Regions from separate parts of the Paenibacillus sp. FSL R5-192 genome, predicted to be linked through region 2. Evidence: riboswitches for the same ligand, from Rfam matches in the RefSeq annotation. Region 2 holds a riboswitch; each other region holds the start of a gene.
What was found. A riboswitch is a leader RNA that binds a small molecule or an ion and turns the genes downstream of it on or off. The one in region 2 is predicted to bind thiamine pyrophosphate.
Positions count from the first base shown of each region.

Region 1: it holds a riboswitch for thiamine pyrophosphate, as region 2 does, so the genes downstream of both, C161_RS23490 (ABC transporter substrate-binding protein) here and tenA (thiaminase II) in region 2, are expected to answer to the same signal.
Region 3: it holds a riboswitch for thiamine pyrophosphate, as region 2 does, so the genes downstream of both, C161_RS21690 (ABC transporter ATP-binding protein) here and tenA (thiaminase II) in region 2, are expected to answer to the same signal.
Region 4: it holds a riboswitch for thiamine pyrophosphate, as region 2 does, so the genes downstream of both, C161_RS26630 (thiamine phosphate synthase) here and tenA (thiaminase II) in region 2, are expected to answer to the same signal.

Region 1 covers NZ_ASPR01000047.1:155,550-159,913, reverse strand. The annotation lists gene C161_RS23505 (hypothetical protein) at 45-554, opposite strand; gene C161_RS23500 (VOC family protein) at 729-1,115, shown strand; gene C161_RS23495 (NAD-dependent epimerase/dehydratase family protein) at 1,133-1,888, shown strand; TPP riboswitch at 2,033-2,145, shown strand; gene C161_RS23490 (ABC transporter substrate-binding protein) at 2,452-3,492, shown strand; gene C161_RS23485 (thiamine-binding protein) at 3,717-4,007, shown strand; gene C161_RS23480 (ABC transporter permease) at 4,007-4,364, shown strand, end outside.
Region 2 covers NZ_ASPR01000015.1:283,386-287,749, forward strand. The annotation lists gene C161_RS16080 (endo-1,4-beta-xylanase) at 1-1,443, shown strand, start outside; TPP riboswitch at 1,650-1,747, shown strand; gene tenA (thiaminase II) at 1,861-2,523, shown strand; gene C161_RS16090 (spore coat protein) at 2,734-3,030, opposite strand; gene C161_RS16095 (hypothetical protein) at 3,042-3,242, opposite strand; gene C161_RS16100 (zinc-dependent alcohol dehydrogenase) at 3,274-4,364, opposite strand, start outside.
Region 3 covers NZ_ASPR01000043.1:345,287-349,650, reverse strand. The annotation lists gene C161_RS21700 (ABC transporter substrate-binding protein) at 1-514, opposite strand, end outside; gene C161_RS21695 (ABC transporter permease) at 682-1,509, opposite strand; gene C161_RS21690 (ABC transporter ATP-binding protein) at 1,499-2,263, opposite strand; TPP riboswitch at 2,422-2,524, opposite strand; gene C161_RS21685 (radical SAM/SPASM domain-containing protein) at 2,743-3,618, shown strand; gene C161_RS21680 (pectate lyase) at 3,966-4,364, shown strand, end outside.
Region 4 covers NZ_ASPR01000049.1:313,924-318,287, reverse strand. The annotation lists gene C161_RS26640 (hypothetical protein) at 1-563, shown strand, start outside; gene C161_RS26635 (ABC-F family ATP-binding cassette domain-containing protein) at 702-2,252, shown strand; TPP riboswitch at 2,328-2,437, shown strand; gene C161_RS26630 (thiamine phosphate synthase) at 2,664-3,329, shown strand; gene thiO (glycine oxidase ThiO) at 3,347-4,364, shown strand, end outside.

The sequences.
Region 1 (4,364 bases), on a different contig from region 2:
TCATTTGCACAAGATTGCCCAGGAAATACTTATGGTCAACCAAATCACACACTTTTATTAACGACAGGCATTACGGGCCCGTTATCCTTGATGAACTTACCGAATACATATCGGACGAGTGGTCCCAGAACGATCAACTGATATGGAAGCGCAAGGCTGAAGTTACGAGCAATGGTATGGAGATACGTACGGAGTACGGATGACCCACTTAATTGATCAGCGAGATATGCCGAGATCATTCCATACATGGACATGATCAGAACCATGCCAATCACCATGAAAAATGAAATGACGAGCACACCCAGAATCTTGTAGGACTTGTCAAAGGGCAAAGAGAATGCAATCTTTCTCGCCACAGGGCCAACAATGAAAGACTCCACCAGAAACGCGATGACAAAACATAATATGAATTGAAGCAGTATTTCAAGCGGGGACATCTTGCCGAGTAACCCACTGTGCCATAGATTGAAGAACATCATGACCAAGACCATTCCTATACACATCATTAATCCGAAAATAATTTGTTCCTTCTTGCTGGTTGGCAATTCTCTCATCCTCTCTGTTTACCTTCGTAATTATAGAGATGAGGAAACCCTTCACATAAGTGAACATTCTGTGAAAAGTTATGATTTTTCCAATTTAAAATTGGATTTGACAACCATGTAGTACAGCTCTATGATATCCCTTAAAATGGTAGAAACATTCACTACATAAGGAGGTTTTTGATTGTGAGTTTTCAAAAGCGCATTGACCACGTCGGCATTGCCGTTCGTGATCTGGAGACCACGCTGCGTTTCTACACGGAGATCGTTGGTCTTGAATTGAAAGACCGGGTGACCCATACCAACGGCGTCATTCAGCTTGCCTTCCTTGGCTTCAATGGAAGTAATGAGACTGAGATTGAGTTAATTCAAGGATACAGCGACAAGCTACCTTCTGAAGGTACGGTGCACCATTTTGCGATCCACGTGGATGATCTTGATTCTGAGTACAAACGCATTCAATCCACCGAAGCCGAATTTATCGACGGAGAGATTATCACATTGCCTAACGGTTACCGCTATTTCTTCATCCATGGACCTGAAAAGGAATGGATTGAGTTCTTCCAGCGCTAAGAATTGGAGCTGATTTCATGAACATTTTAATTACTGGCGCAGCCGGAAAAATTGGACGTGACTTGTCCCAACACTTGTCAGAAGCATTTCGCCTGCGACTAACGGATTTAAATATCGACAGACTGCATACGTATCAAGGGACCAGCCATGAGATCATGACACTGGATGTGACAGACCCCGAAGCCTGTCAGCGTGCTTGCGAAGGCATGGATGTGGTTGTACATCTGGCTGGAGATCCTTCCCCGAATGCCGGATTTTATGAATCGTTGTTGGACATCAATATCAAAGGTACATTTAATGTATTCCGTGCAGCTAAAGACCAAGGTGTACGAAGAGTCATTCTTGCAAGCAGTGCACAGACGATTGAGGGGTATCCCATTGATGCTCAAGTCTATCCGGACATGCCAACACGTCCACGGAATTTGTACGGGGTTAGCAAATGTTTTGGAGAATCGCTCGCTTCCTATTTTGCGTATACCGAAGGTTTACAAAGTGTAGCAATACGTATAGGTGCATATGATGATTTTCAACCGGACGGACCCGTGCTGGAGGCAAGGGATATGAGCGCGTATATTAGTCCGGCTGACTTGTGTGATTTGATGTTCAAAGCAATTACAACTACCGATCTGGAACCCTTCACCATACTGCATGGGATCTCGAATAATCGGTTTAAACGATTAAATCTGGAAAACACTCAGAAACAGGTAGGTTATGACCCCAAATCCGATGCTTTTGCACTCAGTCAGATTGCCTTATATGATTCCCCACGATAATTATTGAAAATAACACATCCAAACAGGCTGTTATACATATGTATAACGGCCTGTTTGATAACTTATACGTGTCCCTATCCAGTTCATGACTGGACACGTTCCACCCGCTGGCCTATAATTACACCTAGTAATGCCCGTAACTTCATAGTTTCCCAGGGGAGTCGGAATTGGCCGGCTGAGAGTGTATCCCACCAAGATACTAACCCTTAGACCTGATCTGGATCATGCCAGCGTAGGAATCGGAGTATATCGAAATGGCACAGCCCTATGGCTGAACGCCACCTCTCTAACGCCTGCACGCGTCCCGGAATACGGGGCGCTTTTTTTGTTACTATCAGAAAGTATAAGTTTGGAAGCATCACCTTCCTGATATTGCAAGAAAAACTGCCGCTAAGCGCAGTCTGGCTTCCTTGAATGACATCGATGGACGTTTTACTTGTTCAAAAATAACGTCATCCGGATCTCAACTGGTATAAATCTGTCGATTTATGCAAGATGATTGGATATGAAGCCAAGGAGTACCCCGTGCCAATCGGCCGGACATACCGAAGGAGAGACCACAGATGAAATGGCGTAAAACGATGGGATTGTTGCTCTTGTGCGTGCTTATGGTGACTGTAGCCGCATGTGGTGGCAAAGAAGCTGCCCCAGCTGGGCAGAACGGCAACACAAATACGGAAAGCAGCAACGAAGGTGACACTGCCGCCCTGAAAGATATTAAAGTGGTGCTCGACTGGACACCAAATACGAATCATACAGGCCTGTATGCAGCTGTAGATCAAGGTTTTTATAAAGCCGAAGGCTTGAACGTGGAGATTGTACAACCAGGTGCCGGTGGCGCAGATACAATGGTTGCCTCCAATGAAGTGCCTTTTGGCGTAAGTTATCAGGAGAGTGTAACTCAAGCCCGCACACAGGGTGTTCCATTGGTCTCCATCGCAGCAGTTATTCAGCATAATACATCTGGTTTCGCTGCTCCGGCGGATCGGAATATCAAGTCACCGAAAGATTTTGAAGGTAAAACCTATGGCGGTTGGGGTTCCCCAGTCGAAGAAGCCGTGATGCAATCCATTATGGAAGGCGACGGAGCCGATGTATCCAAAGTGAAAAACATTAACATGGGTGACGCCGACTTTTTCACCGCAGTGAAACGAGACATTGATTTTGCATGGATTTTCTACGCTTGGACGGGTATTGAAGCCGAACTGCGCGGGGAACCGATCGACATGTTATATGTGAAGGATTATTCAGATGCATTGGATTACTACACGCCTGTACTAGTAACAAACGAGCAGACGATCCAAAACGACCCTGAGTTGGTGAAAGCATTCCTGAAAGCCACTTCAGAAGGATATCAATACGCAATTGATCATCCCGAAGACGCAGCCAACATTCTGATCAAGGCCGTACCGGATCTGGATAAAGACTTGGTACTGGCAAGCCAGAAATGGCTTAGTCCAAAGTACACAGATGACGCCCCACGCTGGGGTGAGCAAAAGCAGGAAGTGTGGCAGAACTACACCGACTGGATGTTTAGCAAAAAACTGCTGGATGAACAGATCGATGTGAGCAAGGCATATACGAACGAGTTCTTACCCCAATAAAATTTCTCATATAAAACGAACTTAAATTTTACACGAGGACGGAGAGGACAGAAATAACGTGAAAAAGCGAAGCGGTCGCCTTTATCACCGGATTTTCCCTTTAGAGAAAGGGAATCAAAAAAATCTGGGGATAACAGCGATTGGAAGGTTATTCTGTCATCGAAGTGGCAAGTGTAACAGTCATTAGTTCATTTTATATATCACGAAAGGAGCCGTGATCTCTCATGGCAAGCACACTACTTAGTATTCAGGTTATCCCGAAAACGCCAAATGGCGAGAACTCTTATCCTTACGTTGATCGAGCCATTGAAGTTATTCAGCAATCTGGCTTGAAGTATCAGGTGAATGCGCTCGACACAACGATGGAAGGTGAACTGGAGGAACTGCTGGAAGTTGTACGTAAAATGCACGAGGTACTTGTGGAGGCTGGCAGCCCAAGCATCATCTCCCAGATCAAAATCGCCCATAGCCCTACTGGCTTCAGCATGGATACCCTGACGGAGAAGTATCGCTAATGCATGCCTATTTCAAGAGTGTATGGCCGCCCATTGTGGCGGTTATTCTCTTTATAGCGATATGGCAGGGAGCCGTCTCCCTCTTCCATATTGAGAAATGGATGCTGCCTGCACCGTCCGACATCGCCCGCGAAGCCGCAACCCAGGCCGAGCGGCTTGGCATGCACGCTTCCGCAACCATTCAGTTAACGCTGATTGGATTCGCGGCTGGCACAGCGGTCGGATTACTGATAGCGATGGTGCTGCATTTGGTCCCTTTTCTCAAGTCAGCCCTGTACCCTTTACTTATTCTTAGTCAAAATATCCCAACCATCGCGCTCGCGCCGCTCCTGTTAATCTGGTTTGGATTCGGGCTGT
Region 2 (4,364 bases):
TCCCACTATAACCTGGAATCCCCGCCCATCAAGGAAATTGAAAAAACGATCAGCATGTTCGCCGAACTTGGATTGGATATTCAGATCACGGAACTGGATGTGGATAGCGGAATTCCATTTGGTGAAGAGATGTCCGATGAAGTTGCAGTAAAGCAGGCGTATCGATATAAGGAACTGTTGGATTTGTACAAAAAACACAAAGACCACATTTCTTCAGTTACCTTATGGGGACTCCAAGATGAGAAGTCTTACAACAACCAGGCTATGCTGTTTGATTCAGCCCTGAAGGCCAAAAAGGCATACTGGGGACTCGTGGATGAATCCAGTTTGCCTGTGTTGACGCAGAGAGCCGTCTCACTTTCGGGTAAACCGGATATCAAAAAACAGACACAAGATCCGCTCTGGAACAAAGCGGTGTCTACTCCACTGAAGGGTGACTCTTCGGGATCAGCCAGTTTCCGCACTTTATGGGATCATAGTAACCTGTATATCCTCGTGGATGTACAGGATGCAAAGGCAGATGTGAATGACAGAGTAGATATCTTTGTTGATCTCAATAATGGCAAGACCACTTCATATGAAGCAGATGACCGACACGTAATCATTAAGCGGTCGGGCAAAGCTGAGGGTGTGGAGCAGCGTTCATATCGTGTACGCGAGACAAAAGCCGGATATCAGGTTGAATTGTCCATTCCGTGGGGTGGTATCCAAGTCGGATCAGAATATGAAGCCGGATTGGATATCCGTGTGACTGATGGCGGTTCAAGTGGGACACAACCTTATAATCCACTGTACTGGAATGATCGAACACAATCTCAGGAACAGGATACAAGCAAATACGGCGTGATTCAACTCGCCCCTATGCCCAAATCTGCACAAGCTGTGCAAGGGATTGTTCAGATTGATGGGAAGAAAGACACATCATGGAATAAGGCTGCACCATTTGAAGTAAAACGGTTGAACCAGAGCGAAGGTGCAGAGGCAGTGGCTCGCGCAATGTGGTCAGGTGAGTATCTATACCTGCTGATCGACGTCACTGATCCAAACATCATTACAGATAGTATCAACCCATGGGATCAGGATTCGGTTGAGATTTTCCTGGACGAGAATCACCAGCGCACACCGTATTTTCAATATGATGATGCCCAGTTCAGAATCAGTGCAGACAATGTGGGAACCTTTGCAGGGGGTGCCTCACCTGGACGCCTTGTAAGTGCTGTGAAGAAAACAAATAAAGGATATCTCGTAGAAGCCAGAATTCATTTACAATCATTGACGCCCAAAGCAGGAAATGTTCTCGGTTTCGAGCTCCAAATTAACGACAACCAGGGCGGAGGTAAGCAGAGCGTAGCCAAGTGGAATGATACGACCAATGAGAGCTGGAGAAATACTTCCCAGTACGGAATACTCACTTTTGTCGGAAAGAACAAACTCGGGCATTAAACCATCGGCAGTAGTTGCAAGAATAGAAACCATCATAACAGTGGCTGAAACTCAACCATTGTTGTGATGGTTTTCATCGTTTACATACGTCACCAAAGGTGATGAGGGGCGATACAATCTTCCTTGACTATATTTAACAGCCCTTGATATACTAAATGGATGTTATTTTATCTTTTATGGGAATAGGAAAGTAATCAACTACATACAACCGTTTGCGAGGGAGCCTTAACCGGCTGAGAGGGTGTTAAACCGACCTTACCTGATTTGGATAATGCCAACGTAGGGATGCAACGATGAAACACTGTACTTGGGTAGCTCATGCGAACCCCCTTGTTTTAGTGTATTTGTCTGCGAAACATCCATAGGATGTTTCGTTTTTTTGTTTTTAAATACGTACATTATGAATTGGAGGAACACATGTTGACTATTTCAGAGAGACTATATCAGGCAGCACAGCCTGTGTGGAAGGAATGTCTTGAGCATCCCTTTGTTAAAGGAATCGGAGATGGTTCCTTAACGGTTGAACAATTTCGTTATTATTTGCTGCAAGACTACTTGTACCTGTTCGATTATGCCCGCGTATTTGCACTAGGTATTGTCAAGTCGCACGACCCCAAATTGATGCAGTTTTTTAGTGAAAACGTAGATAACATCCTGAATGGTGAAATGAAAATTCATCGTTCTTATATGGAGCGATTAGGAATTACAGAGGATCATGTTTTCCAGGTAAAACCTGTCCTGAAAAATGCAGCCTATACTAACTATATGCTCTCTGTTTCCCATGCGGGTGGCATAGCAGAAGTACTTGTATCCATTCTGGCCTGCTCATGGAGCTATGCAGAGATTGGTCAAGTCCTTGCCCAAAAGCCAGGTGCAGCTGAGCATCCTTTTTACGGAGAGTGGATCACAGGATATGCTTCCTCTGAATACAACAGCAACAATCAATCCCTAGTGACGTTAACTGATAAGCTATTAGAAGGCTGTAGCGAGGGAACGTACCAACGGATGGAGGATATTTTCGTGATGTGCAGTCGCTTTGAGCTTGATTTTTGGGAAATGTCATGGAAGCTGGAGCCTTAAGTTCACTGTAGTCAATTAAAGTAGAGAGCAGCGGCCATAAACAGTCTCAGGATAGAAATAAGTAGAATACGTAAAGGAACGCTTGCAATAAGCGTGTTTCGTGACGATGCCAAAAAAAGGGCGGATAGTATCCGCCTTTTTTCATTGTTGAAATTCTTGACACAGGGACATTTTGTTCTCTGAAGTCTCTGGCTAAAATCAAAAAGGGTGTCAGGACGGAATGTTCATAGCAGTCTGAATGTTTTTCAGATCGAGCTGAATTTGCTCTGCAATATGGTAAGGGTGGTATAAACCATGCTGCACCATGTAATTTGATATCTTTTCATGAGAATCTATGGCTTCATCGAGCTGTTTCATCAAAATTTGTTTGATTTCGGGGGTGGCACATTCGGTCACAGCCATGGCGTAGTTTCTGACACCGCTCTTGGCGTTCATCAAAAAATCCATTGCGATCACGTCATCGGTCAGCGTATTAAGACCAGTCATGTGTTCTAATATTGGGTTCATTTTTTTATCTCCTATACAGTCGCTTTAGACAGCACTCCACCGAGCTCCTGAAGCTGCTGTTGTGATAAGATCGCATCTTGTTGCAAAATTTGCTTGAGCTCCGGGTCGGTTACCAGAGCTTGCATGGTCTTGGATTTAGTCATACAAACCGTCTTGAACGCAGCTATTTCATGTACCTCGAGAATCTCATGCAAAGCGTATGTGGAATCCATTCAGATTGTCCTCCCATGTATCTATTCATATTTAAGGCTTTAAGATGACTTTAATGCAATCGTCCGTTTTTGTATCGAACACTTCATAGCCCCGTTTGGCCTCGCTGAGCGGAATGACGTGCGTAACAATGTCGCCAGGGTCCACTTTGCCAGACGTAACCAACTCGTACATGTATGGCATGTAGTGAATGACCGGAGCTTGTCCGGAACGGATATTCACGTTTCGCTGCATGATATCACCGAGCGGGAATCCGTTATAACGTCCGCCGTATACCCCAGTGACTTGAATGGTGCCACCTTTGCGAACAGCCTGAGATGCAATGATAAATGCGCTCATGGTGCCGCCTTGCAGTTTCATACCGCTGGCTAGAAATTCAAGATCGCTCATCTTGCCGTCCATTCCTACCGCATCAATGACAACATCGGCGCCGCCTTTGGTCATTTCCTTGAGAGTGTTCCCAATATTCTTATCCTGTTCGAAGTTTACTATTTCCACATTGTTTGTTCGCTTCGCATGCTTTAAGCGGTAATCGACATAGTCGACGGCTATGACCCGCTTAGCTCCTTTCAGCCAGCAGAACTTCTGGGCTAGGAGTCCGACCGGGCCGCAGCCGAGCACAATGACCGTATCTCCATTTTTAACGCCGGCGTTATCTACGCTCCAGAATGCCGTCGTCATGGCATCGGCGATCAAGCTTAGCTTTTCGTCCGGTTGTTCGCAGTTTTCAGGGATCTTAAAGTGGGTAAAATTAGCAAATGGGACCCGTAAATACTCCGCTTGCCCGCCGGGATATCCGCCGGTCGTTCCGGAGTAGCCGAAATATGCGCCCATATCCCCGTGTTCGTTGGAATTGTCACATTGGCTTTCCAGCTGATTTTTGCAAAAAAAGCATTCTCCGCATGCGATGTTAAACGGGATGATTACGCGGTCGCCTTTTTTTACCTTGGTCACGCCAGGGCCCACTTCTTCTACGATCCCCATCGGCTCATGTCCGATGACATAGTTTTCCTGAAGGTTAGGGATCATCCCGTGAATAAGATGAAGGTCAGAACCGCAAATCGCGGTACTGGTGATCTTTACGATCATATCGTCCGGTTTCACAATCTTCGCATCCGGCACCT
Region 3 (4,364 bases), on a different contig from region 2:
ACAGAGGAATGGAGGAATAACCAACAGTCTTTTCTTCAAGATCTTTGGGTGAACTTACGTTGCCATTCGCTTCGGTCAACAGATGCACAAGCGGGTGCCGAACAACAGCAGCAATGGAACGTACAGGAATGTTCTCGCCACGCGCGAGCAAGATTTGGGGCTGGTAACTTAGGGCCAGATCAATTTTTCCGGCAGCAACAAGTTTGAGCGAATCATTGGTATCCGCAGGCATCTGAATATCGAGATCCAGACCTTGGTCTGCAAAGTATCCTTTTTCCTGAGCCACATAGATGAAGGAGTGTACTGCATTCGGGTACCAGTCGAGCATGATAGACAGTTTATCTTTGGTGTCTGATGCAGGTTCGGTTGCAGACGGATCTGTTTGCTGTGTATTGGTTGCCGAATCTGTTGTTGGCGTATTTTGGCTATTGTCTGTGGTGCTGCATCCGCTAACGATCAGCAAAAGGCTAATGAGTATGATGGGAAGCAGGGAGTATATACCTTTGTTATTCATAAATGAAGTTCCTCATTTCATCGTTTTGATTTGTAGAAAATGGGCAACAGCATGTTAACGATAATGTGACAATGAACTGATTGAAGATGTTGCTGAAATTGTGCATAAGATATGTTTTGTTTTGAAGATTGTAACTACTGTATTTACATCTAATTTCTGTCTAAGTATTATCCAACCTTTCTTTTGCCTCCATGACGATGACGCCGTATGTTAAACCGTTTCTCCAGCCAGGTAATCAGTACAAACAAAACGATCCCAAGCAGGGATAACAGCAAAATGGCGGCAAACATCGCATCCGTGTTCATGTTGCTGGACATACGACGGCTGAAGTACCCTAGACCTTTGCTACCACCGAGCCATTCGCCAATCGTTGCCCCAACCACGCAGTACACCACAGACATCTTTAGCCCCGAGAAAAAAGAGGGAAGTGCCAGCGGAACCTGGAGTTTGCAAAAAATATCCCACTTGCTGGCGCCCATGGTGAGCAACAGTTCACGCTGCTCTGGATCGCCTTGGCGGAGTCCATCGTAGGTACTGACCACAATGGGGAAGAATGCGATTAAAAATACCACGGCGACTTTGCTCCACAACGTGTAACCAAACCACAGGATAAATACGGGGGACAAGGCAATCAACGGTATGGTCTGACTGATCACGATGAAGGGATACAATGCCTTTTCAATCGATCGGTTCATATGCATGCCTGTTGCCAGCGTAATTCCAGTCACTATGGACAAGACAAAACCAACAACAACCTCCATAAAGGTAGCAGGCAGATGGATGGTCAACAGCAGACGGCGATGCTTAACCAGTGAGCTTACGATGGCCGTGGGTGCAGGAATGATGAAGGAGGGCACCCATCCCATACGCACAATCACTTCCCAGATCGCCAGTAATAAGAACATGAGCATAATGAACAGACCATATTGGGAAAACGACCTCGAGAGCCACTTTGAACACCACGTCCAGACGCTAACCTCAGCTCTATCGTGCATGCAATTGTTCCTCCAGTTGTTGCCTCATCTGCACGAGAGCCGGTTCGTAGATCATGTCCGAATGCCTTGGGCGTGGTAAAGGAACCGTCATCTCCTGCAACTGCTGACCTTGCCCTCCTGGAGTTAACAGAATGATACGGTCACTTAACAGCAGGGCTTCTTCGATGTCATGTGTAATGAACATCACGGTTTGGCCAAAGCTCTCCCACAGCTCCAGCAACCAGCGATGCATTTCTCGTTTGGTTAATGCGTCGAGTGCACCGAAGGGTTCATCCAGCAACATGAGCTGCCCGCCTGTAAGCAAGGTACGAAGCAATGCCACCCGCTGCCGCATGCCGCCGGACAATTCATCTGGATAGGCCTGTTCATAACCCGACAGGCCGAACCTTGCCAATCCAGCTAGGATGTTGGCACGTAACTTGTCCTTGTCCTGTCGGCCTGGTGCCAACTCGGAAGGAAGCATGCAGTTCTCCATGACGGTACGCCAGGATAACAGCAGATCTTTCTGCGGCATATAGGCGACTCGTCCGAGCCGTTGTCCGTGCGGTACATCAGCAATATCGATGGTGCCGACGGTTGGCTCATGCAAGCCTGCGAGTAGCTTGAAGAGCGTGCTTTTACCTGACCCGCTGGAGCCAATGAGCGAGACAAATTCTCCTTGTTGGACCTTAAGCGACACATTGGCGAGCACGGGTGAATCCTTTTTTTCAGGAAAAGCGAAGCTAACGTTCTCAATGGTTACATGGTTGTTCATCTGATCCTCACCCCCTTGATGTCAGACTGCTGGAATAACAACGGCATCCTATACTCTGCAAAAGGAACAAAAAAGACCCACCCATTTCCGGAGAAATGAGTGGGTCTGTAAGTTAAATCCGCAATTTATCTTCACATACATGAAAAAAATCCGCTTACTAAAAGGCCGCTCCACTTCCCTCCGCTGGTATGATCCAGATCAGGTTCAAAGGGTCCGAATAATCATATTCGTCTCAGCCGCAAGGCTCCCCTAGTGCAAAAGTTCAAGATATGCAGTTGTCTGTTCAGCATATATCACTCGAACATGAACTGTAAAGAGGCAGCATGATGGAATTCTTGAGATGAACTTGGAGTCAGACCCGAACAACTGAACAATTTACCTGGGCTCCCTAACCCGATATAATAGGGGTGGCGCATATTGGCCGGATCACAAAATGCAGGTGGGATTGTTCTCCCTCCTAGGCAGAATGGGGACCCGAGTTGAAAACGTTCAAAAAAGTATATATTGAGATCACGAGTATCTGCAATCTGGCATGCAGCTTCTGTCCGCAGACACAGCGTGCCAAAGGATTCATTGACCCTGAAGTCTTCAACAATATACTGGATCAAGTTAAACCACACACCAATCATATTTATCTACATGTCAAAGGCGAACCCTTGTTGCATCCCAAAATAGATTTGTTGCTCGATTCCGCACATGAGAAGGGACTCAAGGTGAACATTACAACGAATGGTACACTGCTGCCCAAGACTCAGCATAAATTGCTTGGCAAACCGGCGCTGCGGCAGATGAATTTCTCCCTGCACAGTTTCGATGGGCATGAAGGTTCAACAGACCGTGACGGATACCTGCGTCATATTTTGTCCTTTGTACACGAGGCCGTTAAGCACAATGTCATCATCTCATTTCGGTTGTGGAATCTGACACAGGATAACTTCACAAATGCTCAGATGAATCGAAATCGGGAGACCCTTGAAGTATTGGAACGTGAGTTCAATCTGGATTTCCGCATTGAGGAAAAAGTAGTTCCAGGCAGCGGGGTCAAAATTGCCCCGAATGTATACCTGAATCAGGACCATGAGTTCCAGTGGCCGAGTCTGGATGCACCTGAAGATGACGGCAAAGGCTTCTGCCATGCACTTCGCGGTCAGGCAGCTGTGCTTGTAGATGGAACGGTGGTTCCATGCTGTCTCGATGGCGAGGGTGTGATTAACCTGGGTAATGTGCACGAGAAGTCATTCTCGGAGATTATTGAGGGTGAGCGAGCGAACAATCTGGTATATGGCTTCTCCAAACGCGAAGCTGTAGAAGAGTTGTGTAGAAAGTGCGGTTATCGTCAGAGATTTGGAGCCTGATATTTTATATCAGCAAGCCAGAAGACATTCAAGATCACACATTTGGAGACAAATGTAGTGGTCTTTCTTTGTTATTGGGGATTAAGTGAGGGGTACATACGTTACAAATGAGCATACCAGAGGTTGATATCAGCATATTGCTTGAGAGACCTAGCATGCAAAAAATGCCGATATGACAGGGATTGTACGATGTCATGATATATCTGATCTAATGATTATTCTAGTTACCTTCCTTATTTGGTAGGATTAGGTTGTTGGTCGGACAGAGGTGCACCTCTGGCGAACTTCCAGTACAAGCCCAGGCTGTACATTACCAAAAAACGAGAGAATAAGGGAGGAATAAAGTTATGAAAAAAATGTTGACGTTGTTACTGTCCGCTGGTTTGGTTGCTTCTATATTTGGTGCAGTTCCGGCTGCGGCTGCGCCTACGGTTGTAAATTCAACTATTATTGTTCCAAAGGGCACGACCTATGATGGTCAAGGCAAAACATTTGTAGCTAATCCTTCCACACTTGGCGACGGATCTCAAGCAGAAAATCAGAAGCCAGTCTTCCGTCTGGAGGCAGGGGCCACGCTCAAAAACGTAAACATTGGATCACCAGCTGCTGATGGTGTTCACTGTTATGGCAACTGTAATATATCGAATGTGGTCTGGCAGGACGTGGGCGAGGATGCACTGACATTGAAGTCTGCCGGAACGGTTAACATTACCGGTGGGGCAGCGTATAAGGCTTATGATAAAGTG
Region 4 (4,364 bases), on a different contig from region 2:
AGAAACCTTATACATATTCAGATTCAAATGGTAGCAGTATTAACTTTACACTGGACGACTACGTATATGCCTACGACGCAAATGCAGGGAAATGGATTGAGGGATTCCAAAAAGAACTCGCTGCTAGCTCTCAGATTCCTTTACTTCAGAATACCAGCGTATTTGAGCAAGTTAGACAAAGCCGGATTGTGACTACTGTGCAGGATGATCTGGCTGATGTGATTAACCGCCATAATGAGTTTGCCAGAAAGAACGGTATTTCCTATACGTTTACGATGCCCCTGATTGCGCAGGAAGATTGGTACAACTCCATTAACGATACAGGGATTATGGCCTTTATCCAAGGTATAGGTGTGGGTGACCAAAAGATCAACAATTATGCGATCGGTGGAGGCAGACTTGTGAAGAAAACGGCCATCGTAGGTGGGGTAGATCCTTTAACGGGTATCAAGTACTACTATCCCTCCACATGTGGTAATGGTTACCGTGCTGAAGAGGTGTTTACAGACGCAAGACAAGCAGCTGCACAAGGCTATTTCGAATATAAATGCTCTAATCGTTAGGGTAGCCTGTATGACAAAATCATGTAAGAGGTTCCTGAACTGTTTACATTACTTTCAGAAAAGACGGGACCTGTGCTAGAATAGGGTTTCGGAACAATAATAAAAGTAATGTCTAATAGATAGGAGCAACCTCATCTTATGAGTTTATTGTCAGTAGAGAACGTAAGTCACAATTTTGGAGATCGCACGTTATTTAAAAATGTATCGTTTCGTTTACTTGCCGGAGAGCGTGTAGGACTTGTTGGTGCCAATGGTGTGGGTAAATCCACATTAATGAACATCCTTACCGGTAAATTGCTTAAAGATAGTGGAAAAGTGGAATGGACACCTAAGGTCCGTTACGGATATCTGGATCAGCACACGAAGCTTACCCCAGGCAAAACCATTCGTGACGTTCTTAAAGATGCTTTCCTTCCGTTGCTTGAATTAGAAAAAGAAATGATGAATATAACGGACCAGATGGCAGATGCAGATCCAGATAAGCTAGAGCAGTTGCTGGAAGAGATGGGCGATATTCAGGAACAACTGGAACAGGGCGACTTTTATCTGATTGACGTAAAAGTGGAAGAGATGGCCAATGGACTTGGTTTGTCCGCAATTGGTCTTGATCGGGATGTCGCAGCTCTAAGTGGTGGACAACGTACAAAGGTGCTTCTTGCCAAGCTTCTGCTTGAGAAGCCTACAGCCCTTTTGCTGGATGAGCCGACCAACTACCTGGATGTAGAGCACATTGAATGGTTGTCACGTTACCTGAAGGACTACCCTCATGCGTTCCTCTTAATCTCCCATGACACGGAATTCATGAATGAAGTAGTAAATGTCATTTATCATTTGGAATTTGCCAAATTAACGAGATATGCAGCGAACTATAACAAGTTCCTCGAGATGGCTGATATGAATAAAGCCCAGCATATTGATGCGTACGAGAAGCAGCAAGAGTACATCAAGAAACAGGAAGATTTCATTCAGCGTAACAAGGCACGTGCTTCAACTTCTGGTCGAGCGAAGAGCCGGGAGAAGCAACTGGACAGAATTGAACGTATTGATCGTCCAGATGAAGCGGCCAAACCAACGTTCAAATTCAAGGATGCCCGCGCGAGCAGCAAAACGGTCTTTGAGGGCATTGATTTTGAAATTGGATATACGTATCCTTTGCTGCCTAAAATGACAATGACAATTGAACGTGGTGAAAAGATTGCCATCGTAGGTTGTAATGGTGTGGGTAAATCGACACTGCTGAAGACGATCTTGGGAAGAATATCTCCACTCAGTGGAAAAACCTTTTTGGGAGATTATCTCGAAACGGCATATTTTGAGCAGGAAGTTCGTGCTGGGAATATCACGCCGATTGAGGATGTCTGGAATGAGTTTTCACATTTGACCCAGAATGAAGTCCGGGGTCATCTCGCTCGTTGCGGGTTGAAAAATGAGCACATTACCCGTCCGCTTAACATGCTGAGTGGTGGAGAACAAGCGAAGGTTCGTTTATGCAAACTCTTGATGCGTGAAAGCAACTGGATTCTATTCGATGAGCCGACGAACCATCTGGATGTAACAGCCAAAGCGGAGTTGCAACGTGCCTTGCAAGAATTTAAGGGAACGGTGTTGCTGGTATCTCATGAACCTGATTTTTACGAGGGTTGGGTCACCAAAACATGGAATGTCGAAGAATGGTCTGAGAAAAACTAGACAATTCAAGCAACGTTTAACAGAAATGAACAGTGACAAAAAAATCCTTCTATGGTAACATAGGCTACAACTTCATATGAACACTAGGGGGGCCGCACGATGTGGCTGAGATGGAAGAATGCGATTCCGGACCCTTTGCACCTGATCTGGATCATACCAGCGTAGGGAAGTGGCGAGCGCGTTTCAGTGAATGACGTGAGCAAACGGCAATTCGAAAGAATTCAACCGTCTTGCTTAGTAAATTGAAACATGCAGTTGCGTGTATAACGTTATGGCTATAAGGTCTATAGCTTTATTGCACGAAATGAACTGTATGTATCAGTCAGTCATCTGGTCCTATAATTAATACGCAGCCACTCCCCTACGGGAGTGGCTTTTTTGTGTTTTCATAGCATTCACGCATGGAAGGAGATGAAAAGTACGGTAATTTATCATGAACGTGTACACGGATCATTTGAACTGCATGTTGTATCTACGGGTGCAGGGGATCAAGCATCTTTTGTAAAAGCTGCAAAGGACGTTTGGCCATGGGTGGACTACATCCATATACGAGAGAAACAACTCTCGTGGCAACAAAAGATCGGTTGGGCTAAAAGTCTGCGTGGTGTTGGCGTTCCGTCTTGTCGCATCGTTATCAATGGTTCAGAACTGCCACCACAGAATGACATCTATGGCGGTGTACATTGGGGGCAAGAGGCTATACGTAACTACAACCCTGCTGTTATAAGCAATGTCCAGCGAATTCGTCTGGGTGTATCTGTTCATTCAATCGATGAGGCAAAAATCGCTGAAGAACGGGGAGCCGATTACCTTTTCTTCGGGCATGTCTACTCAACCAACAGTAAGCCTGATCTTGAACCAAGAGGATTATATGCTCTGGCTGAAGTGTGCTCTGCTGTCTCCATTCCTGTCATGGCGATTGGGGGCATCGAACCGGGGAACATTCACGCTATTCGCTCTGCAGGCGCACAGGGAGTCGCTGTGATCTCGAATGTGTGGGCGAGCGATTCCCCGGATCGGGCCGCTGCATCGTTAAGGCAGGCTATCGTTGTTGCTACAGAAAGTCTGAGTCGCTGAATCAAGGAGATGAGAGGATGAAAAAGATCATTACTGATAGACCGGATAAGATTCATGCAGAAACGATTATTGTAGGCGGAGGTATTGTTGGATGTGCCATTGCGTATGAGCTTGCTTCCCGTGGACAGGATGTGCTGTTGCTGGAGCGTTCGGCGATTGCAGGAGGCACTTCTTGCGCGGCGGCTGGAATGCTAGCGGCAGATAGTGAGGATTTTGCTCATCCTTTGATGGCTAAGCTTGCCAGGCTGAGTAGACAGTTACTTATCGAGCAACAGGTGCTAATGGCTACACTCAGTGAGGTAGAGACTGGCCTGCAACGCCAAGGATTCCTAACTCCTTTTCGTTCATACAGTGAATCAAGTAGCTATAAGGACAATCGGAAGTCTGCGTTGTCTGCTGATGAGGTGTGGTGGGACCGTTCCGTTGTGCAACAGGAGGCATCATGGCTTAACAGAGATACGTATGGAGCCTACTACAGACCTTACGAGAGTGAGATTCTTCCAGTCCATCTAACGAAGGCATATGCTGAATCCGCTCAAGCATTGGGAGCACGGGTTATGGAGGACATACAGGATATACGTGTGCAAGCAAACGAACACGGCGTGCAGGGGATCACCACATCGATCGGTGAGATGAAATGCAAACATGTCATTATAGCGGCTGGATTACAGAGTGAAGAGTTGATGAGACATGTGAATCTGAGCTTGCCTGTGTGGTCGGTAAAAGGTGAAATAGCCGCCGTTCAGTTCTCAGATGAACATGCAGGGTACAGACCTGATAGAACGGTGTATGCAGAGGATATCTATATTGTTCCCAAAGCCAATGGAGAGGTTTGGCTCGGGGCAACCAGTCTGCCAGGCAGAACGGATTTGAACGTTTCTGTACAGGGTGTTCAGAAGCTATTAACAGCGGCTACCCACTGGGTGCCTGGGATGAAGGAAGCACAATTTATACGAGCGTGGGCAGGCGTAAGACCGGCAACTCCCGATGGACTGCCTTATATAGGTGCTTGCAAGAGTATTCCCGGGTTGTTCG